One region of the Agrobacterium sp. 16-172Ci genome, then DNA from elsewhere that is predicted to be linked to it. Evidence: predicted binding sites of a transcription regulator. Region 1 holds the regulator's gene; each other region holds the start of a gene.

Region 1 (5,582 bases):
GGGCCGAGCCCTCCACGAAGGAATGCAGGACGTTATTACCGTCACCCGTCCATGCAATGGTCTTGCCTTTGACCGGGCCGCGATGTTCCTCGAAGGTCATGATATCCGCCATGATCTGGCAGGGATGCGTGTCGTCCGTCAGGGCGTTGATGACCGGCACGGTCGCGTGTTCGGCAAGCTCCAGCAGGCGCGAATGTTCCGTCGTGCGGATCATGATGGCGTCGACGTAACGCGACAGCACCTTGGCCGTATCGCCGATCGTTTCGGCGCGACCGAGCTGCATTTCCGTACCGGAGAGGAAAAGCGTCTCGCCGCCGAGCTGACGCATGCCGACATCGAAGGAGACGCGGGTGCGGGTGGAAGGCTTTTCGAAGATCATTGCCAGCATCTTGCCGGCAAGCGGCTTTTCCGCCGTTCCGGCCTTTGTGGCCGCCTTGCGTGCGCGGGCATCGTCGAGAATTGCCCGCAGGTCCTGCGAGCTGACGGCCGACAGGTCAAGAAAATGTTTAGGTGAAGCCATTTCAAACTGTCCCATGCTCGCGAGCCTCGGGGAAGAGGCCCGCCCTTTATTGTTTCCTCAGGCGATTTTTGCCTGTTTCGCTGTCAGGGAAGCGGCGGCCGCTTCCACGCGTGACAGACCCTCGCGGGCCTCTTCCGCCGTGGTGACGAGCGGCGGCAGGAGACGGATGACGTTGTCTCCCGCCGGCACACCCAGCAGATGCTCGGCGCGCATGGCCTGCAACAGCTCGCCCGATGGAACCTTGGCCTTGATGCCGAGAAGCAGGCCTTCGCCACGGATTTCCTCGATAACGTCAGGATAACGATCCTTCAGCGAAGCAAGGCCCTGGCGGAAGACCAGCGCGACATCACGAACCTTTTCCAGAAAGCCCTCGGAGAGGACGACATCGAGCACGGCGTTGCCGACAGCCATGGCCAGCGGGTTGCCGCCATAGGTGGTGCCATGCACGCCCGCCGTCATGCCGGAAGCGGCATCCGCCGTCGCAAGGCAGGCGCCGAGCGGGAAACCGCCGCCGATACCCTTGGCAACCGCCATGATATCCGGTGCAACGCCCGTCTGCTCATAGGCAAAGAGCTTGCCCGTACGGCCAACGCCGGTCTGGACCTCATCAAAAATCAGCAGCATGCCATGCTCATCGCAAAGCGACCGCAGCAGCTGCAGGAATTCCTTGGCTGGTGCGCGAATGCCACCCTCGCCCTGAATGGGCTCGATCAGAAGCGCGGCCGTCTCGGCCGTGATGGCGGCTTTCAGCGCATCGACGTCACCGAAGGGCACCTGATCGAAACCTTCGACCTTGGGGCCGAAACCTTCGAGATATTTCTGCTGGCCGCCGGCGGCAATCGTCGCCAGCGTGCGGCCATGGAAGGCGCCTTCGAAAGTGATAATCCGGAACTTTTCCGGATGCCCCTTGGAATAATGATAACGGCGCGCGGTCTTGATCGCGCATTCCAGCGCTTCTGCGCCGGAATTGGTGAAGAAGACCTTGTCTGCGAATGTCGCTTCCGTCAGGCGCTTTGCAAGCTTTTCCTGGCCCGGCACTTCATAAAGGTTCGAGACGTGCCAGACCTTCTCGGCCTGGGTCTTGATCGCCTCCACGAGGTGCGGATGGGCGTGGCCCAGCGAGTTGACCGCGACGCCGGCTGCAAAATCCAGATATCGTTCGCCGCTTTCCGTGAACAGCCAGACGCCCTCGCCTCGCTCGAAGCGCAGGGGGGCTCTTGCAAACGTATCGAACAATGGCGCGGCGGCTTCGGCCATGGCTGTATCACTCCTTGCGCGGATGCGCTGTCAGACGGTTGTCAATAGGCTTTCGGGGTTATCCCTTGCCTGAAAATCAAAAATGCCGCCTCGCGGCGGCAGGGGCACTATTGTCACTTCGCCTGCCGATGTCAACAAAAGTCCGCGTTTCCCGGGGTTCTCAAGCCCTAGTAGGTGGCGGCGAATGAGGCCCAAGGTGTTGCCTTTCAGACTCAACTCGCCAGCAAGTTGGGGAAAACCGGAAAATCGATTCGAGATGATTCCCGCGACTCTTGCCACGGAGTCTGCGTGGCACTAGGTTAATCGCTAATTACTAGACTGCATTGCGGCGGAACTAGTCACCAAAAATCAGGCAGAAACCACGCTCGCGGCACGCCCGCGAGGCGGAGAGGGATTCTGCCGACATTATACGCGACGAGCGGAGAAGCGGCATGAACTGGACAGACGAACGGGTCGAAAAACTCAAGAAATTGTGGTCCGAGGGGCTTAGCGCCAGCCAGATAGCAGCGCAGCTGGGCGGCGTCAGCCGCAATGCCGTCATCGGCAAGGTCCATCGCCTCAACCTGCCGGGACGCGTGAAGGCCGGCGGCCCGGTTACTTCGGCGCGTTCCGCGCCCAAGCGCACTGCCGCCCCTGCCCCGCGCGCGGCGAATTTTGCGACCCGCGTCAGCGCAGCACCTGCACGCGCGTTGAACCGCTCGAGCGCGGCAACGGCGCTGCACGAGGAGATCGATATCGAGACCGCCGAAGTTCTCGATTACGTTCCCTCCAAAAATGTCGTTACGCCGATCTCCCGCCGCCTGACGCTGACGGAACTGACGGAGCGCACCTGCAAGTGGCCGGTCGGCGATCCGCTGAAGGATGATTTCCATTTCTGCGGTTGTGAAGCACTGGAATCTTCGCCCTATTGCAAGTTCCATGCAAAGCTTGCCTACCAGCCGGTAAGCGAGCGTCGCAAGGCTTGAGTGTTGCGGCACGCATTCGACACTCAAAAACTACGGGCCTTCGGGCCCGTTTTTTTGTGGCGGAATCCAAGGTGGTTCTGGAACAGAGCGCACGCTGTCTAAGAGGCGCTCCCCATCCCTGTTCTTGCGCATTCTCCGGATGTAAAACCGCGATGGGCCCCTTGCGGCAAATGCTCGGAATTTATCGGCGACGTGCCGCGCCCTTCCTCCCGACAGGTTTCACCGCGCAATCCGGCTTTCAGCAGACCTTCTATCGCTCAAAAGAACAAGGATACGCATGTGCGGAAGGTTCAAAATCGAAAGGCCCGACACCGTTCCGGTCTCGGGCCTTCTGATTTTTAGGGAATTTATCCCGAGTGAAACCATCGGTTTCGGTTTTCTCAGGCTTCCATTGAATATCCGGCGCCGCGCACGGTGCGGATGACATCCTGCATATGCGAAAAATTGAGCGCCTTGCGCAGACGTCCGACATGCACGTCGACGGTGCGCTCATCCACATAGATATCGTGACCCCACACACCATCCAGCAATTGCGAGCGGGAAAACACCCGGCCGGGAGAGGTCATCAGGAATTCCAGCAGGCGGAACTCCGTCGGGCCGAGGCGCACTTCGCGGCTCTTGCGGTGAACGCGATGGGTCTCGCGATCCAGTTCGATATCGCCGCATTTCAGCACCGAAGACAGAACCTCCGGGCGGGCGCGGCGCAGCATCGCCTTGACGCGGGCCATGAGTTCCGGTGTCGAGAACGGCTTGACGACATAATCGTCGGCGCCGGTGGCGAGGCCGCGAACCCTTTCGCTTTCCTCGCCGCGCGCCGTCAGCATGATGATGGGCAGGCGCTCGGTTTCCGGCCGCATCCTGAGCCGACGGCAAAGTTCGATACCGGAAACGCCGGGAAGCATCCAATCCAGGATAAGGAGGTCCGGAATACGTTCCTGCAGCCTGATTTCTGCCTCGTCTCCACGGGGTATCGTGTCGACGTCATATCCCTCAGCCTCGAGATTGTAACGAAGCAGGACGCTCAGCGCTTCCTCATCTTCCACAACTGCAATCTTGGGCACCATATACTAACTCCGCAAGCCGCTGCCTGTCTGTTACTCGGTCACCGAACCGAGCGTGTTGGAACTGTCGTCCTTCGGACGCTCGCCTTCCGGCTGGCTGCCGGTGGTCATGTAATAGATCGTTTCGGCGATATTGGTGGCGTGGTCGCCGATACGCTCGATGTTCTTGGCGCAGAACAGAAGATGCGTGCAGGTGGTGATGTTGCGCGGATCTTCCATCATGTAGGTCAGAAGCTCACGGAAGAGCGACGTGTACATGGCGTCGATTTCTTCGTCGCGCTCGCGAATGGCATTGGCCTTCTCGGCGGAACGCGTGGAATAGACGTCCAGCACTTCCTTGAGCTGCACCAGCGCCAGTTCCGACAGGTGTTCGATGCCACGGGCGAGCTTGCGCGGCACGCCGGTGCCGGCAACCGCGATGACGCGCTTGGCTGTGTTTTTGCCAAGGTCGCCGACGCGTTCAAGGTCAGCTGCAATACGCAGGGTGCCGATGATCTCGCGAAGGTCTGCCGCCATCGGCTGGCGTTTGGCGATGGTGACGATGGCCTTGTCGCCGATCTCGCGCTCGGCGTGGTCGAGGATCGCATCGTCGGAAATGACCTTCTGGGCGAGCGCGGCATCGGAATTGACGAGCGCGCGCACGGCGTCGGCGCACATCTGCTCCGCAAGACCGCCCATTTCGGCGATACGACGCGTAAGGAATTTCAGTTCGTCGTCATAGGCCGACAGAATATGCGAATGGGTCGTTGTCTGTGTCATGGTCTAGTCCTCCGGCTTGGCCTGCATGCGCGTACCCGGAAGCGGGCACGGCAGAAGCACCAGTCTTGTTCGGTTTCGATAAAGCGCCGGCCGGGATCAGCCGAAGCGGCCCATGATGTAATCCTGCGTGCGCTGGTCGTCCGGATTGGTGAACATCTTGTCGGTTTCGTTTTCCTCGACAAGATGACCAAGATGGAACATGGCCGTGCGCTGGGAAACACGCGCCGCCTGCTGCATGGAGTGCGTGACGATGACGATGGTGTAATTGGTGCGCAGCTCGTGGATCAATTCTTCGACCTTTGCGGTCGCGATCGGGTCGAGAGCCGAGCAGGGCTCGTCCATCAGGATCACTTCCGGGCTGACGGCAACGGCGCGTGCGATGCACAGACGCTGCTGCTGACCGCCGGAAAGACCGGTGCCGGATTCGTGCAGACGATCCTTAACCTCGTTCCAGAGACCCGCCTTCTGCAGGCTCTGCTCGACGATCTGGTCCATATCCGCCTTATTGCGGGCGAGACCATGGATGCGCGGACCGTAGGAAATGTTTTCATAGATCGACTTCGGGAAGGGGTTCGGTTTCTGGAACACCATGCCGACGCGGGCGCGCAATTCCACGACGTCAATCGCCTGATCGTAGATATCGTCGGTGTCGAGCGTGATCTTGCCGGTGACCCGGCAACCGTCGATCGTGTCGTTCATACGGTTCAGGGTACGCAGGAAGGTGGATTTGCCGCAGCCGGACGGGCCGATAAGCGCGGTCACCGTATTTTCCCGAACGTTGAGGTTCACGTCGTAAAGCGCGCGCTTTTCGCCGTAATAAACCGAAACGTCCTTGCCGATCATCTTGTATGAGACTTCATTCATTTTCTTGTCCAGCGCCTTTTCAACTGCTGCTTCCGACAACATGTTCATTGCTCAAGCTCCCTCTACCAGCGCCGTTCGAAGCGGCGACGCAACAGGATTGCGCCAACATTCATGACGATGAGGAACAAAAGCAGGATGATGATAGCGCCGGATGTC
Region 2 (5,582 bases), on a different contig from region 1:
TTCAGGACGCGGCCATTGCCGAGCGAGACGAGGCATTTGCCGCTTTCGTCGCGCTCCACCTTTTCCGCCTTCTGGCCGAAGATCAGCTTCATGTTGCGGTCGCGCAGCTGATAGGTGAAGTCCTCGACGATTTCCTTGTCGATGAATTCCAGCATGGTTTCGCGCGGCTCCACCACCGTCACCTGCGTATCGAGCGCGCTGAAAATGGTGGCATATTCGATGCCGATGACGCCGGCGCCGACGACGACCATGGAGCGCGGCAGTTCCTTGATCTCGAGAATCTCGTCCGAATCTAGCACCGCTTCGCCATCGAAGGGAATATGCGGCGGCCGGTAGGGGCGGGTGCCGATGGTCAGCAGGATGGAGGTGCCCGTCACGGTCATGATCTCGCCGTCGCTCTTCACCACCTTCATGGTGTTGGCGTCGATGAAGCTCGCGGTGCCGCGAATGTGCTGCACGCGGTTGCGGGCAAACTGGTGTTCCAGCACTTCCACTTCGTGATCCAGCGTGATGAGCAGGCGGCGGCGCAGGTCTTCGGCATCGATCTCCTGCTTGACGCGATAGGCGCGGCCGTAAAAACCGCGCTCGCGCCAGCCGGTGAGATTGAGCGCCGTCTCGCGCAGGGTCTTCGATGGAATGGTGCCGGTGTGCACGGAAACGCCGCCGACGCGGCTGCCCTTCTCGATGACCAGAACCCTCTTTTCGAGCTTGGCGGCCTGAATGGCGGCCCGTCTTCCCGCCGGACCGCTGCCGACAACAATCAGATCGAACTGGTGCATGAAAAACCCCGGAACAGAATTATTGCGATGACCGGATGTCGCATCCGGCATGGCGTCGCTGCGAAATGGTCATGATGCCATTTTGACGATGGGGAGTGATTCCCCTTCAGCCTTGCCCGCAAGAGTGCAATGCAACAAACGCCTGCGTCAATCTGTAGCGTAAGAATCTGACGGATTCGTAACTGGGGGTGGGGTTTCAGGAGGTTGTGCTATTTCTGGAGGGCAGAGGTGCGTGGGGCTTACCCCCCTCTGCCCTGCCGGGCATCTCCCCCTCAAGGGGGGAGATCGGCAGGAGGCGCGACCACCAGTTCATTCGCAAATGTAGAGATGGGCGAAACCTGCCCGCGAGTCGATCTCCCCCCTTGAGGGGGAGATGCCCGGCAGGGCAGAGGGGGGTAAGCGGCGTCAGTCTTCCTTCCGGGTGACATGGCGGTGAAGTGCCGCAAGGTCCTGACGGAGCGCGGCCAGTTCAGCCAGCACTTTCACATCGATCTTTTCATGCAGGGAAAGAACCTCAAGCTCGGCCTTCAGGTTCACCTCATAATCCTTGGCGGCCTCGAAACGGTCGCGGGCGGCCTGGCGGTTCTGCGACATCATGATGATCGGCGCCTGAATGGCCGCCAGCATGGAAAGCAGCAGGTTGAGGAAGATGAAGGGGTAGGGATCGAAGGCGCCGGTCGTCAGGATGATGGTGTTGATGACGGCCCAGAAGATCAGGAAAAAGCAGAAACCGAGGATAAAACCCCAGGAACCGCCGACCTTGGCGATATTGTCGGCCAGCCTGTCGCCGAAACTCGCGCCAGCGGAAAATTCCGCATTGGTGTCGCGCGAAATCAGTTTCTTCTGGTGCGACAGTTCCAGAATGCGCCGCTCCACTTCGCCGATTTCGCGAGAGGAACGCTTGAAATGCGAAACGATATAGTCGGAGATATCTGACACGGTGTGTCTCCGGTTCTGATGGGGCGATGCGGATGTTATCCCGAGATAAACCCGCATGGCGGTGGAATTCAAACGATTTCCACCGCCATGCGGTTCAGGCGTCCCCGCCGAAAAACATCAGACCGAGGGCGCGCCTTCGTGCAGCCAGTTGAAACCGGGGAAGAAGCGTTCGCGGCCATATTGCTGGCCGAACATCATGTCGAATTGCAGCAGGCGGTAGTCGCGCACCACGTCGGGAACGGCGTTCGGGGCAATTGACCAGTCGGGCAGGGCCTTGCCGTCGGTCGTCACCAGCATATGCCGGTCGATGACGGAAAAGGCCTGCTGCACGTCGCCAAGCGTGCCGGTATAGAAGGGATCGGAGAAGCCCGCCGTCTTCAGCACGTGATAGGGCAAAAGCGCCGGGCTGATGGTGCCGATATTCTTGCGCACGCCCTTCTTTGAGGACCAGACGACGAGCGGCGTCTCGTGTTCCTTCTTCATCACCTCCAGCGGCGCGCGGCGGCTGGCCACCATGCCCGGCATGTAGCCGCTTTCCACGAAGGTCTGGCCGAGCGGCGGCAGATGGTCGCCGAAGAGGACGACGATGGTTTCACGGTCGCGCTTCTTCGCCCAGCGCATCAGTTTCAGCAGCGCTTCGTCAGCTTCCGCCACCCCTTGCGAATAGGTGGCGAGCGCCTGCGAGGCCGAGGCGGATAGATCGCCTTCGACGCCGATGGTGTTTTCGGCGTAACGGGTCGCCTCGTAGGGACCATGTCCCTGAAGGGTGACGGCGAAGAGGAAGAGCGGGTTCTGCGCCTTTTCGGCCGTCGCCATGATCTCGTCCATCAGCGCATCGTCGGAGGCGAAGTTGCCGCGTTTTTCCATGGTTGGCAGCGTCTCTTCGGAGCGGAATTCCTCGAAGCCGAAATTCCTGTAGACCTGCTTGCGGTTCCAGAACCATTCCTGGAAGGGGTGCATGGCGATGGCGGAATAACCTTCGCCACGGAAGAAGCTGGCGAGCGAGGGCACCGGGCGGCGGATATATTGCTGATAGGGAATGCTGCCATAGGGCAGGAAGGCGTTGGAAAAGCCGGTCAGTGCCTCGAATTCCACATTCGCCGTCATGCCGCCGAATTCCGGGGAAAAGACGTTGCCGGACTGTTTGGCGCGGATCGTCGGCATGGGATCGGCGGAGAGGCTCACATTTTCCAGCCGCGTCGGATCCCACAGCGATTCGCTCATCAGCATGATGACATCGGGGTAATCGCCCTTGTTGGGGGCGAAGGCGGCGGGCTCGGAGGTCAGGTCGGCAATGGTGTTTTCGCCGTAACCCTGCGGCGCCGAGACATTGGCCATCGGAATATTGAAGGCAAAGGCCATCAGGAAGCCGTTATGGCGGTAATTTTCCTGCTGATCCCACATCATTGGAATGATGTTGAGGCGATCGCGCACCCAGGAATAATGCGAATAGTCCATAAGCGAGGCGAGACCCGCAAGAAGCGGCAGCGCCATCGCGAGACCGGCGGCGCGTTCGCGCAAGCTCAAGCCCGGTGAGTGGCGGCGCGCCAGCAGCCAGAGGCCCGTAAGTGCCGCAATCGTGGCGCAGATGCCGAGGGCGACGAGGGCTGCCGTCATCGGCTGGGCCTTCAGCATGGTCGGCAGAAGCTCGAGGATCTGCCGGCCGAACAGCAGGTCGGAGGGATAAAGCGGATCGGAAAGATAGGTCTGTTTCTGTGCCGAAATCAGCCCCGTCAGCGCGCAGAGCGGCGCAAGCGCGATCAGCGACAGGTAACGCCTGCCAAGAAGGGCATCCAGCGCCACGAGAAGGGCAAGCACGGCGGCAATGGTGGTCATGCCGGGGCGGGCGGAGGAGGTGAGGAAAGCGCCGACATCGGTGAGCGAACCGCGGGCGATCCACTCCAGCGCCACAACCAGCACGACGGACGCGACTGTCAGATTGGCAAGCGGATAGGCGATGCCCGAAAGCTTGGAAAGGCTCCTTGTCCATGCAGGCGAAAAGACAAAACCAGCCTTTTCGGAAGCCGTTGTTTTTGGCGCCGAATCTCTCAAACCCATACTCCGGTATTGCAGGCGGCACGGCCGATCCGGGGAGGTGAATCGGGTGTCGCAAAAGTGTCATGTAACTGTCACATAAGCGCGATGAACGCGACATGAACTTTGAAGAGTCTGGCCGGTGCGGCGATAACCTTAGCGTGAACGCGCGCGGCCGAAGCGTAACGGGCGTCGCCATGCAATTGCCGCGTTGCGGAGCGGCCACGGGCGCGGTATTGAAAAGCCATGAGCGACAGACACGATATAGAGAACCATCTCCGGATTGCCGTCGGGCAATTCAATCCCACCGTTGGCGACGTGGCGGGCAATCTCGCCAAGGCGCGCGAGGCAAGGGTCGATGCGGCGACGCAGGGCGCCGATCTTCTGCTTCTGACCGAGCTGTTCATATCAGGCTATCCGCCGGAAGATCTGGTGCTGAAGCCAGCTTTCCTGAAAGCATGCCTGAAAGCCGTGGAAGAGCTGGCGGCGGAAACTGCCGATGGCGGGCCGGGCGTCGTTATCGGTTTTCCGCGACAGGGTGAGGCGGGCCGGCACAATTCCGTGGCGCTTCTGGATGGCGGCAAGATCATCGCGCTGCGCGACAAGATCGACCTGCCCAATTACGGCGAATTCGACGAAAAACGCGTTTTCTCCGAAGGATCGATTTCCGGTCCCTATAATTTCCGTGGGGTCAGGATCGGTATTCCGATCTGCGAGGAAATCTGGAACGATATGGGTGTCTGCGAGACGCTGGCCGAAAGCGGGGCGGAAATCCTGCTGGTGCCGAACGGTTCGCCCTATTATCGCGGCAAGCTGGATGTGCGGCATCAGGTGGCGCTGCGGCAGGTTATCGAAAGCGGCCTGCCTCTCGTCTTCGCCAACCAGCTGGGCGGGCAGGATGAGCTGGTGTTCGACGGTGCAAGCTTCGGCTTCAATGCCGATAAGACGCTTGCCTTCCAGATGAGCCAGTTCGAGGCCACACTTGCCGTCACCGACTGGAAACGCACGGCAGACGGCTGGCATTGCGACAGCGGACCTTTCTCGAAGATTCCCGAAGGCGAGGAGGCGGATTACCGCGCCTGCATGCTGGGCTTCCGTGATTACGTCAACAAGAACGGCTTCAAGAGCGTGGTTCTCGGCCTTTCCGGCGGCATCGATTCGGCGATCTGTGCCGCCCTTGCCGTCGATGCGCTGGGCGAGGAGCGGGTGCGCTGCATCATGCTGCCTTACCGTTATACTTCGGAAGAATCGCTGAAGGATGCGGCCGATTGCGCCAAGGCGCTGGGCTGCCGTTACGACATCGTGCCGATCGTCGAGCCGGTGGAAGGATTCCTCTCGGCGCTTTCCGATCTCTTCGAAGGCACGGAAGAGGGCATTACCGAGGAAAACCTGCAGAGCCGCACGCGTGGCACGATTTTGATGGCCGTCTCGAACAAGTTCGGCTCCATGGTGGTGACGACGGGCAACAAGTCGGAAATGTCGGTGGGTTATGCCACGCTCTACGGCGACATGAATGGCGGTTTCAACCCCATCAAGGACCTCTACAAGATGCAGGTCTATGCCATTTCCAGCTGGCGCAACGCCCATGTGCCGCCGGGCGCGCTCGGCCCTTCCGGCGAAGTGATCCCGGCCAATATCATTTCCAAGGCCCCGTCGGCCGAATTGCGCCCCAACCAGACCGACCAGGATTCGCTGCCGCCCTATCCGGTGCTGGACGATATTCTGGAATGCCTTGTCGAGAAGGAAATGTCGGTCGAGGAAATTCTGGCGCGCGGTCATGATGTGGCGACCGTGCACCGGGTGGAGCATCTGCTCTATCTCGCCGAATAC
Region 3 (5,582 bases), on a different contig from region 1:
GCACGTCATTATTTTCTTGAATTGAAAGTTTGCGGTTCAAGACCACAAAACGCGCGGAAATTCAAGGCAAAAAGCCCACGGGTCAACGCCAGCGCAGAAAGGCTACCCTTCCATCACGTCGGGCGGAAACGATTTGCGGCCTCAATCGCCTTCTTCTGCTGCTCGTCGGTGATGCCGAGATAAAAGTCCTCGAGAGACGGATCCTTCAGCCCGGCGCGGCGGGAAAGCACATACCATTTGGCCGCTTCGACCGGATCGGGCCGGGTGCCGAGCGCCTGAATGTAAAGATGCGCCACTTTGTTCTGCGCCACGACATTGCCGCGCTGTGCCGCACCATAGAGCCAGCGGAAGCCCTCATCCAGATTGCGCTCACCGCCGAAACCATTGACCAGCCAGATGCCGAGATCGACCTGCGCAGTATCGTAGCCCGCCTTCGCGGCCCGTGTCAGCCAGTCCCGCGCCTTTGCCTTCTTCTCGGCCGGCACATCCTTGAGCGACCAGTAAATCTGCGACACCGCATATTGCGCATCGGCAATGCCCTGTTCAGCGGATTTCTCATAGAACGGCAAAGCCATCAGCAGACCCTTGGCGCCGGGATTTTCCGAAACCAATATCTGGCCCCAGTTGAACTGGGCAGAGGCGTTGCCAGCTTCCGCCGCACGGCGCATGAAATCGTCGGCCTTCGCCTTGTCGCGGGTGACGAATTTGCCTTCCATCAGGATCAGCGCGAATTTGAACATGGCGACGGGATCGCCACCCTGAGCCGCCTGCTGGTACCAGAAAGCGGCGGTCTTCTCGTCACGGGCGATGCCCAGACCACGCGACATCATTTCCGCCACCAGCGTCTGGGCGGCTGCGTCACCGTTCTGCGCGCGGTTCAGCGCCTTGTCGAGCGCCTGCACATATTCGCCGCGCTGGAAATGCCCGTAAGCTTCGTCCACCCGGCCCTTGAATTCCTTTTCAGGCGGCAGCGCCGGCAATTCCGCGCCCATGCGCTGATAGACATTCACGCCTGCCGACGGCTGCAAGTCCTTCTGCTCTTCGGATTGCACCCGGCCCTGACGGGTCGGCTGAGCCTCATTTTCCAGCTGGCGGGACAGCGCATTGCTTTCGCTCTGCGGCCCGGACTGGGCAAAAGCGACACCCGCCGGCGCGCCGAAAGCGAGCGCCAACAGCGAAACGGAAAGGCAGAGGTGAACCGAGCGCATGATCATCGCCTGTATCAACCGTCAAACCGTGGCGCTTTTTCGTCAAGCAGGGCGTTGATTTCAGAAACGGCCTGGGCGGCGCCGGTGGCGTTATCGAAAACGCCGCTGCGCATCGCCACGAACTCCACACCGGTTTCGGCCACGGCCACCACAGAGGACACATCGGTACCACCCATGACGATGGCCGGGATTTCGATCATCGAGGCCCACCACTCGCCGAGCGCCAGGTTTTTGGGGTGCGCTTCCGGCTTGATGTCGCCTTCGAGCTTGCCGAAAAACACATAATCCGGATTGGCCTCGCCCTGCTCCAGCGCCTTGTGACGGTCATCCGCATTGCCGCCGCCGACGATGAGCTTCGGCGTGAATTTTTCCACTGCCTCGGCAAGCGCCTCGCCATTGCCAACCACATGCAGGCCATCCGCCTTCACGCGACCGGCAACGCGGCTGTCGCCGGCGATGAGCGCTGCCGCACCTGCCTTCTGGACAAGCGGCACGATCAGTTCGGCGCGTTTCTGGAAAGCGGCGTCATCCAGACCATATTGCGGAATGATGACGGAAGCGACATCGCCGCCCCGCAATGCATCTTCCACCTCTGTCGCCTGCTTTTGCGCGTCGTCCGATTGCGGAACGATCAGGACAAGGCGGCAACGATCTTCAACTAGGGTCATCGGTTCGTCCATTTCAGACAGAAGACGCTTACCGCGCAATCTGCACTCGTTTTCATATGACAAATCCGATAAACCGGACCGGCGAAAGGATCAACTGTCCATCCATGCTCACCGATTTTCATTTTTATCTCGTCGCCATCCCCGCAGTCGTGCTCGTCGGCCTTTCCAAGGGCGGGCTGGGCGGTGCTCTGGCCCTTATGGGCGTGCCGCTGATGGCGCTTGCCGTATCGCCCGTGCAGGCGGCGGCCATCTTCCTGCCGATCCTGATCGTCATGGATATCGTGGCGCTTTTTGCCTGGCGGCACTACAACCACCGGGAAACGCTCCTCATCATGCTGCCGGGCGCAATCGCCGGTATCGCGCTCGGCTGGGCGACCTCGAGCCTCATTTCCGCGGACGCCATGCGTCTCGTCGTCGCCTCTGTCACGATCCTGTTCGTACTGCGTTACTTCTATGAGAGCTTCAAAAGCCGCAAAGGCCAGGAAATTCCGGCCAAGCCACAAAGACCCGCTGCTGCAACCCTCTGGTCCAGCCTGTCGGGTTATGCGAGTTTCGTGGCGCACGCGGGCGGTCCGCCCTTCCAAATCTATGTTCTGCCGCTGAAGCTCGATCCAAAGACCTATACCGGCATGAGCGTGCGTTTCTTCGCCATCATGAATGCGATCAAGCTCATTCCCTATTTCGCGCTCGGCGCACTGGACGCCACCAACCTCAAGACATCGGCAAGCCTGCTGCCGGTGGCGATGCTGGCGACGCTTGCCGGCGCCAGGGTGGTGAAATATCTGAAACCGGCCGTGTTTTACCCACTCATGTATGCCATGGCGCTGATTGCGGCGCTTAAACTGCTGTGGGACGGGCTGCCGTTCTAAATCCGACAATAAAAAAGCTCTGGCAGCAGGTTTTCGCCGCCAGAGCTCGAAAGGCTCAGACCGTCGACCCCTCATTCATCGAGGGCCGACGGTCTGGCATAAATCAATGTCTTGTCGAGGCCTTGAGCCTCTGCAGTTCATCCTTCAGGCGCAGTTTTCGACGTTTAAGGTCCGCGATCTCTCTATCGTCAGACGACGGGGAAGCAAGAATACTTTCGAGCTCCTCCTCCAGAGCACCGTGTTTCTTTTCGAGCGATGCAATATGAGCCTGAATGGTCATGCGGCACGTCCTTCCTTTTTGAACCTACCTCCAGCTCTCCATCGCTGGAGTTTCAGGTTTACGACGGCAATGTGACACGGATCGCGCCGCTTGTCGAAGGCGAAATGAAGGCAATAAGTGGGCAATTTGGTCGCAAGGGATAACTTCCCGTTACCGCGATTTGATGATAGAGGCTCGTGAACGATCACAGACGCGCCGGAGCCGATCCGGCTGGCATAAAATGGGGATGACGAGATGCCCGATCAGGACCAGGCGGACATCAGGCTCACGCTGGCGCGGCTGCGCCAGGAGCATGAGGATTATGACGCGGCGATCAACGCGATGATCCAGACCAGCTGCGATGCGCTGAGAATACAGCGCATGAAAAAGAAGAAGCTGGCCGTCAAGGACAAGATGACCCAGCTCGAAGACCAGGTCATTCCCGATATCATCGCCTGAGCCCGGAGACATTACGTGACAGCAGAAACGCCCCCCGTCGCCATCATCATGGGCAGCCAGTCCGACTGGGAGACCATGAAGAACGCCGCCGATACGCTGGATGCGCTTGACATCGAATACGAAGCCCGCATCATTTCCGCCCACCGCACCCCGGACCGGCTTTATGACTTCGCCAATAGCGCGAAGGACGAAGGCTTCAAGGTCATCATCGCCGGTGCGGGCGGTGCTGCCCACCTGCCGGGCATGACGGCCTCGATGACGCCGCTTCCGGTCTTCGGCGTTCCGGTGCAGTCCAAGACCATGTCCGGTCAGGACAGCCTCTATTCCATCGTGCAGATGCCCGCCGGCATTCCGGTTGGCACGCTCGCCATCGGCAAGGCAGGCGCGATCAATGCGGCCCTTCTTGCCGCCGCGGTTCTGGCGCTGAGCGACGACGACCTCGCCGACCGGCTGGATGCCTGGCGTGCGCGCCAGTCGGCGGCTGTCGCGGAATATCCAATGGACAGCACCCAGTGACGACAAAAGTGATGGCAAAGACGACCAACCTGACCATCGGCATCATCGGTGGCGGGCAGCTCGGGCGTATGCTGGCGATGGCCGCAGCCCGCCTCAACCACCGTACCATCGTACTCGAACCGCAGGCCGATTGTCCGGCTGCGCAGGCCTGCAACGAGCAGATCGTGGCGGAATATGACGACGAAAACGCGCTTGCGGAACTCGCAAGCCGTTGCGATGTCGTGACCTACGAATTCGAGAACGTGCCTGTTGCGGCCGCCGAAAAGCTCAGCCTCTCCGTTCCCGTCTATCCGCCTCCGAAAGCGCTCAGCGCCTCGCAGGACCGGTTGACGGAAAAGCGCTTCCTCAATGGCTGCGGTATCCCGACTGCTGATTTCCGTGCTGTGGACAGCCAGGAAGAGCTGGAGGCCGCATTGGCCGCCTTCGGTGGCAAGGGCGTTCTGAAAACCCGTCGCATGGGTTATGACGGCAAGGGCCAGCGTCTTTTCCGCGGTGGGGAAGACCTCGCAGGCGCTTTTGCGGCGCTCGGCGGCGTGCCGCTGATTCTCGAGAGCTTCATCTCCTTCGAGCGGGAAATTTCGATCATCGCCGCCCGTTTCCTGGATGGAACCGTTACCTGCTATGATCCGGCCGAGAACGTTCATCTGAACGGCATTCTACACACGTCCAGCGTTCCGGCCGCACTTTCCGACGCCGCGAGGGAAGTTGCCGTGCAATCGGCGGAAAAGCTTCTGGCTGCGCTGGATTATGTCGGTGTCACCGGCATCGAATTCTTCGTCCTGCCGGATGGTTCGCTGGTCGCCAATGAAATGGCGCCGCGCGTTCACAATACCGGCCACTGGACGGAGGCGGCCTGCGTAATCTCGCAATTCGAACAGCATATCCGGGCCGTATCGGGCCTTACTCCCGGCAGCACGGATCGCCATTCGGATTGCGTCATGACCAACCTCATCGGCGACGACATCGACGATGTACCGGCATGGCTGTCGAAAAAAGACTGTCTCGTGCATCTCTACGGCAAGACGGAAGCACGGCCGGGCCGCAAGATGGGCCATGTGACCGAGCTTTTGCGCACAGGAAAAGCCTAGTCTTTTAAGGCAAAGACACGGGCAAGTGTTGACAGGCAGGGCTCAAACGGGTATCTGCCTGCCAACCGAAAAGAGCGCGCCCCGTTGCGCGCTTTTGATTGTTTGAATAAGCACGGCAGAAACCGTGCAAAACTGCGGACCAGTAAAATGAAGATCAAGAATTCGCTTAAAGCGCTTAAGGCCCGTCATCGCGATAACCGCCTGGTTCGCCGCAAGGGCCGCGTCTACATCATCAACAAGCAGAACCCGCGCTTCAAGGCTCGTCAGGGCTGATTGACTGCGACTGCGGTTCGCGATCAAGCTCGCGGATCACTTTGTTGACAGAGCAGAAGTTTGCATTTGATATTGGGCGCAGTCGGGTTAAGCTTTAACCCATGCGCCCAAATCGTTTTTGCACGGCTATCATCCTCGCCCAGGGCTTCCTGTTTTCAAGCCTCCCGCTTTCGGGAATGGCTGCCATTGCCCACGCGGCAGACGGGCAACCGCCTGCTGTCGCGGACTCACCTTCACCCGCC
Region 4 (5,582 bases), 330 kb from region 1:
AAACCGGCTTCGGCGGCGGCCATGAGAACCTCGTTCTCGCCGTTCTCGACAAGAAGTTCGATGTCGGCACCACCTTCGGTTCGGGAGTCGGCAAGTGGGAAGAAGGCTACACCGCCGGCAACCTCTACCAGATGGTCAAGAAGGGCAACCTCGACATGGACGATATCGTCGAAGTCTGGAAGTCGCCCCTGATCCCGAACGGCCCGCTGATGGTTACGAACAAGCTCGGCGACGCGATGAAGCAGAAGGTCGAAGACTTCTTCATGGAACTGCCGAAGAAGGACCTCGCCTGCTTCCAGGGTTTCACCCAGGGCAAGAACACCGCCTACATCAAGGTCGATCCGTCCTTCTACCAGACGATCATCGACGCCCGTAAGTCCGTTATCGGCGGCTGATCTGCGATCATACCCGGAAGCGGCGGTGCCTTGCGGCGCCGCCGCTTTTGCCAATAAAGGAAAAGCGGCATGGCGACCACACTGCATCATGGCACCCTCTCCTCCAAGGGATTGAGCGCATCGTCCCAGACGGTCATGCGTCATTATCAACAGCAGCTTGCGACAAGACGGATCTATACCGTTATTTCGCTTGTGATCTTCCTCGTCATCCTCGCCGCTTCCCTGAATTTTGCCAACGCGGCCAATTCTGGTAAATTCTTCGAGCGCCTGCCCTATTTCTTCGACTTCATGAAAACCTTCGTGCCGGACAGCCCGCTTGAAATTTTCCGGGCGATGTTCGACCTGCCGTCGCCCTATGCGGACGGTTCGCTGAAATATAATTACGTTGCGGATCGTGTTTACATCACTGACAGCTTCTACATCCCGCATTTCATCTATCAGCTGATCATCACGCTCAACATCGCGATGGTTTCGACAATCATCGGCACCAGTTTTGCCTTCGTGCTGTGCTTTTTTGCCTCCACAAATCTCGTCGGTGCCGGCCTCGTGCGCTGGGTGGTGCGCCGGGTCATGGAAGTCCTGCGCGCCTTTCCGGAAATCGTCGTCGCCGGGTTGCTCACCGCCATCCTGTCGATCGGCCCGATCGCCGCGATCATCGCGATTTCAGTCCACACGATCGGCGCTCTGGGCAAGCTGTTCTTCGAAGTGGTGGAAAATGCCGACATGAAGCCGGATGAAGGCTTGCGCGCCGCCGGCGCCAACTGGCTGGAACGAGTGCGCTTCGCCATCGTGCCGCAAGTTCTGCCCAATTTCGTCTCTTACGCGCTGCTGCGCGCCGAAATCAACGTGCGCGCCTCCACCATCATCGGTGCCGTGGGCGGCGGCGGTATCGGCGAGGTCTTCCGCCTGTCGATCGGTAACGATCATGCGTCGAAGACCTATGCCATCATCATCCTTCTGCTGATCACCATCATCGCCGTCGACCAGTTTTCCGGCTGGCTGCGCCGCAGGCTGATCGGTCATCAATCCTTCGAATTCGGACGGGGAGCGGCCTGATGTCGTCCAGCTTCATTCTCAACACCGCCGACCGCGAGAGATTGACGGCCGCGCATCCGCACGTGTTCAATCGCGGTTTCATGCAGCGATATGGTCTGCTCGTCGGCCTTCTCGCCGTCACCGTCTATCTCATCGGCTGCTTTTTCTTCTTCAATGTCGGCCCGGCCTTCATGCAGGGCCGGTGGGATCGTGCCTCGAGCTATATTCAGGACTGGTATTCCTGGCGTGCCCAGCCGCGCCTGCGTTTCGAAGACGGCAAGGTTGAGCCGCAATGGTCCAGCCGCGGGCAATATCCGGTCGATGCAAAGATCGACTGGCTGCAGCCCCTGCCGGGTGGCGGCTACAGCGTCGTTTATGCGGGCATGGAAAACCGCCTCGACGTGACCCCGACCCGGGTGGATGTCTATGTCGACGGCAAGAATTATCCCGTCATCATCAATGGAGAACAGGCCCGGGCATCCGACGACGTGCCGCAGGAAATCCAGCAGGACGGCAACAAGGTTCTCGTGCATTTTGGTTTTGCCGGACAGGCGGAAATCCGCACCAGTCAGGTCTATGTCCAGCGTCGGTTCCTCGGATGGGCGAATTTCCTGTTCGACACCAAATCGGAATTCTGGGGCAAGGGCTATGGCGAACTCGCCGCTCTCGCGCTGTGGGGAGAAAGGCTCGATCCCGAGCGCTCCAATATCGGCCACATGGTGGATGATTTCCTCGACAACAGCGTCTGGCAACATGCCGATATTCTTTCCAAGCTGATGCAGACGCTGGTCATGGCCTTTGTGGGCACGCTGTTCGGCACGCTCGTCGCCCTGCCGCTCGCCTTCATCGCCGCGCGCAACATCACCGCCAACAAGGCTGCGAACTGGGGCATGAAGCGGCTATTCGACTTCCTGCGTTCCATCGACATGCTGATCTGGGCGCTGTTCTTCACCCGCAGCTTCGGCCCCGGACCGATCCCCGGCATTGCCGCGATCTTCTTTACCGACACCGGAGCGCTCGGCAAGGTCTATGCCGAGGCGCTGGAAAATGTCGACGACAAGCAGCGCGAGGGTGTCAAATCTGTTGGCGCTTCCCCGATTGCGGTCAACCGCTTCGGTGTGCTGCCGCAGGTCCTGCCGGTCTTCATTTCGCAGTCACTCTATTTCTGGGAAAGCAATACCCGCTCCGCCACCATCATCGGCGCGGTGGGCGCGGGCGGCATCGGTCTGAAACTGCTGGAAGCGATGGGCACCAATGCCGACTGGGACAAGGTCGCCTATATGGTCCTGCTTATCCTCCTCGTCGTTTTCCTGTTCGACCACATCTCCAATTCGCTGCGTTCACGCCTGATCGGCAAAACACAACACTAGGTCTGAGGGAATGAAATGGCGAACGTCGTAACGATGTTCGTCATCTTCGCCAGACACTCGCGCTGTCCCGATTTATGCCGGCCCCATCCCGTCATCATGTCCGCCTGTGTCTTCAGCACATTCGGAAGGGTTACCGCATTTCCAATGCGCTTTTTTCCTTCGGCATCATCATTCTGTCACGGAAACCAATTACCTCGCACTCCTGACCTTGCGGGAAGCTGGCGAGTCACGCCAAATAGCTTCTCATCCCTGGTCTCCCATGACACTGAAGAGTGCTTGCCGTGCGCTATGCCATCTATTTTTCTCCGGCTAAAGATCACCCGCTGACTGAGGCAGCGTCACGCTGGCTGGGCCGCAACGCATTTTCCGGCACGCTGCATGACGACCACGACGACTATGCCGAGATCACGGAGGAGCCGCGCCGTTACGGTTTCCACGCGACCCTGAAGGCTCCTTTCGAGCTTGCCGAAAAATACAGCGAAGCGGAGCTGCTCACGGCCTTCGAAGATTTCGCGGCCAGCCAGTCCACCTTCGAAATTCCACGTGTCATCGTCGGTGCGCTCGGGCCCTTTTTCGCACTGGTCCCGGACCGCACCTATCAGCCACTGCAGGATTTTGCCGCCGAGATCGTCGATCATTTCGACCGGTTTCGCGCGCCTCTGTCGGAGACCGATATTGCCCGTCGGCGGCCACAGATGCTGACGGAGAGCCAGCGGCAGAATCTGTCGCTCTGGGGTTATCCGCATGTCATGGATGATTTCCGTTTTCATATGACACTGACCGGCCGCATCGACGAGAGCGAGCAGCCCGCCATGCACAAGGTGCTTTCGGCGCGGTTTTCCGAATTCACCGATCGACCTCTCAGCATTTCCGGCCTCGCCTTGTTCATTGAAGAAACGCGCGGGGCGCCCTTTACCGTTCATAGCTGGCACCCCCTTGGCCAGCCACCAAAGAAAGATGCGAACCCATGACCGAGCACGCCCTTTCCAATGCCCGTATCGTTCTGGAAGACGATATTATTCTGGGCTCTGTCCTGATCCGTGACGGCAAGATCGCCGATATCAGCGAAGGTGCTTCCAAAACCGGCGAAGACCTGGAAGGCGATTATTTGATCCCGGGTCTGGTGGAACTGCATACCGACCATCTTGAGCAGCATTATTCGCCGCGCCCCGGCGTGATCTGGGACAAGATCGCCGCCATTCAGGCCCATGACGCCCAGGTGGCCGCCTCCGGCATTACCACCGTATTCGACTGCCTGCGGCTCGGCTCGGATGAGGACGGCGGCTTCAAGAAGGGTGAAATGCGCGAAATGGCTGACGCCATCGAGGCCGCGGCAGATCAGAACCGCCTTCGTTCGGATCACCTGCTGCATCTGCGCTGTGAAGTCGCCTCCTCGGATGTGCTGGACCATTTCGAAGACTTCGAAACCGATCCGCGCGTGCGGCTGATTTCCCTGATGGACCACTCCCCGGGGCAGCGCCAGTTCCAGTCGATGGATCAATATATCTTCTACTACCAGAAGAAGCGTGGGCTGAGCGACGAGGCTTTCGCCGAGTTCGTGCGGCGTCGGCAGGCGGCGTCGGCGGAATATTCCGCCAAGCACCGCGATTATCTGGCCGCCCGCTGCGCCGAGCGCGGCATCACCGTCGCAAGCCATGACGACGCCACCGAAGCGCATGTCGGCGAGGCTATCGGCCACGGCGTGAAACTGGCGGAATTCCCCACCAGCGTCGAAGCCGCAAAAGCCTCGCACAGCGCCGGCATGAGCGTGCTGATGGGTGCGCCGAACATCGTTCGCGGCAAGTCCCACTCCGGCAACATCGCCGCCCGCGACCTCGCCGAGATCGGCGTGCTGGATGTTCTTTCTTCCGACTATGTGCCCTTCAGCCTGCTCTTCGCGCCATTCCTGCTCGCCGATCAGGTAGAAGCCATCAGCCTGCCGGAGGCGCTGCGCATGGTCACCGCCACCCCGGCGCGCACCGTCGGCCTTCTCGATCGCGGTCGTATCGCGACGGGATTGCGGGCCGATCTGGTCCGGGTTCACCGCGAGGATGGTGTGCCGGTCGCCCGTTCCGTCTGGCGTCAGGGCAAGCGCGTGGCATGACCGACGATGGGCAGGATAGCCGGCGCGCGGCATCGCCCGGCACGATGATCGTGATTGTCGGCCCGAGCGGGGCCGGCAAGGACACACTGATGGACTATGCCGCAGCGCGATTGTGCGGACGGCCGGGCTTTCACTTCACCCGCCGCGTCATTACCCGCAGCGGCGATGCGGGGGGTGAAAACCACGATGCCGTTTCGATGCACGAGTTCAACCGACTGGAAGATGCGGGCGCCTTCGCGGTGTCCTGGCAGGCGCATGGGCTGAAATATGGCATCCCGGCCGCGGTCTATCGTCACCTCAATGCGGGAGACGTGGTCATCGCCAACGGTTCGCGTTCCGCCCTGCCGCATTTCGGCACCGCCTTTTCCCGTCTCAAGGTCGTGAACATCGTCGCTCGGCCGGAGGTTTTGGCAATGCGCCTTGAGCAGCGCGGGCGGGAAAGCCGGGACGATATTCTCCGGCGGCTGGAACGCAGCTCGTTGACAGTCGCTGGAGACTTCGACGTCACGACCGTCGATAATAGCGGCGCTATCGAAGATGCCGGCAAAGCCATCATGCAGGTGCTCAAGCAAAGCGCAGACATCGGTCGCACTTAATATTCCGAAGCCGGGCTGCTCGACAAACGCTTTCTCAAGGCTTACCATCAGGCGACAATTTCCAAACATGGTACGCCAAGGC

Evidence for each region. Region 1 encodes PhoB, which activates phosphate uptake and scavenging genes when phosphate is short. Its sites were predicted from a motif close to TGTCATNNANCTGTCAT; they were not measured.
Region 2: ACQZ40_RS24875 (LTA synthase family protein) is a predicted target of PhoB. The motif match lies at 3,835-3,851, and genes of this name have one in related genera.
Region 3: ACQZ40_RS06905 (YdcH family protein) is a predicted target of PhoB. The motif match lies at 3,086-3,102, and genes of this name have one in related genera.
Region 4: ACQZ40_RS00365 (DUF1045 domain-containing protein) is a predicted target of PhoB. The motif match lies at 2,964-2,980, and genes of this name have one in related genera.

What each region holds. Positions count from the first base shown of each region.
Region 1 covers NZ_JBNWBW010000001.1:409,803-415,384, reverse strand. The annotation lists gene argF (ornithine carbamoyltransferase) at 1-520, opposite strand, end outside; gene ACQZ40_RS02095 (aspartate aminotransferase family protein) at 578-1,777, opposite strand; gene ACQZ40_RS02090 (GcrA family cell cycle regulator) at 2,209-2,742, shown strand; gene phoB (phosphate regulon transcriptional regulator PhoB) at 3,123-3,806, opposite strand; gene phoU (phosphate signaling complex protein PhoU) at 3,837-4,562, opposite strand; gene pstB (phosphate ABC transporter ATP-binding protein PstB) at 4,659-5,474, opposite strand; gene pstA (phosphate ABC transporter permease PstA) at 5,489-5,582, opposite strand, start outside.
Region 2 covers NZ_JBNWBW010000043.1:14,818-20,399, reverse strand. The annotation lists gene sthA (Si-specific NAD(P)(+) transhydrogenase) at 1-779, opposite strand, end outside; gene ACQZ40_RS24880 (DUF1003 domain-containing protein) at 1,185-1,718, opposite strand; gene ACQZ40_RS24875 (LTA synthase family protein) at 1,836-3,776, opposite strand; gene ACQZ40_RS24870 (NAD+ synthase) at 3,999-5,582, shown strand, end outside.
Region 3 covers NZ_JBNWBW010000004.1:97,623-103,204, reverse strand. The annotation lists gene ACQZ40_RS06920 (tetratricopeptide repeat protein) at 114-1,214, opposite strand; gene ACQZ40_RS06915 (thiamine phosphate synthase) at 1,223-1,876, opposite strand; gene ACQZ40_RS06910 (sulfite exporter TauE/SafE family protein) at 1,981-2,745, shown strand; gene ACQZ40_RS06905 (YdcH family protein) at 2,849-3,025, opposite strand; gene ACQZ40_RS06900 (YdcH family protein) at 3,260-3,463, shown strand; gene purE (5-(carboxyamino)imidazole ribonucleotide mutase) at 3,479-3,979, shown strand; gene ACQZ40_RS06890 (5-(carboxyamino)imidazole ribonucleotide synthase) at 3,991-5,067, shown strand; gene ykgO (type B 50S ribosomal protein L36) at 5,215-5,340, shown strand; gene ACQZ40_RS06880 (hypothetical protein) at 5,442-5,582, shown strand, end outside.
Region 4 covers NZ_JBNWBW010000001.1:75,159-80,740, reverse strand. The annotation lists gene phnD (phosphonate ABC transporter substrate-binding protein) at 1-395, shown strand, start outside; gene phnE (phosphonate ABC transporter, permease protein PhnE) at 465-1,451, shown strand; gene phnE (phosphonate ABC transporter, permease protein PhnE) at 1,451-2,800, shown strand; gene ACQZ40_RS00365 (DUF1045 domain-containing protein) at 3,073-3,771, shown strand; gene ACQZ40_RS00360 (alpha-D-ribose 1-methylphosphonate 5-triphosphate diphosphatase) at 3,768-4,904, shown strand; gene phnN (phosphonate metabolism protein/1,5-bisphosphokinase (PRPP-forming) PhnN) at 4,901-5,500, shown strand.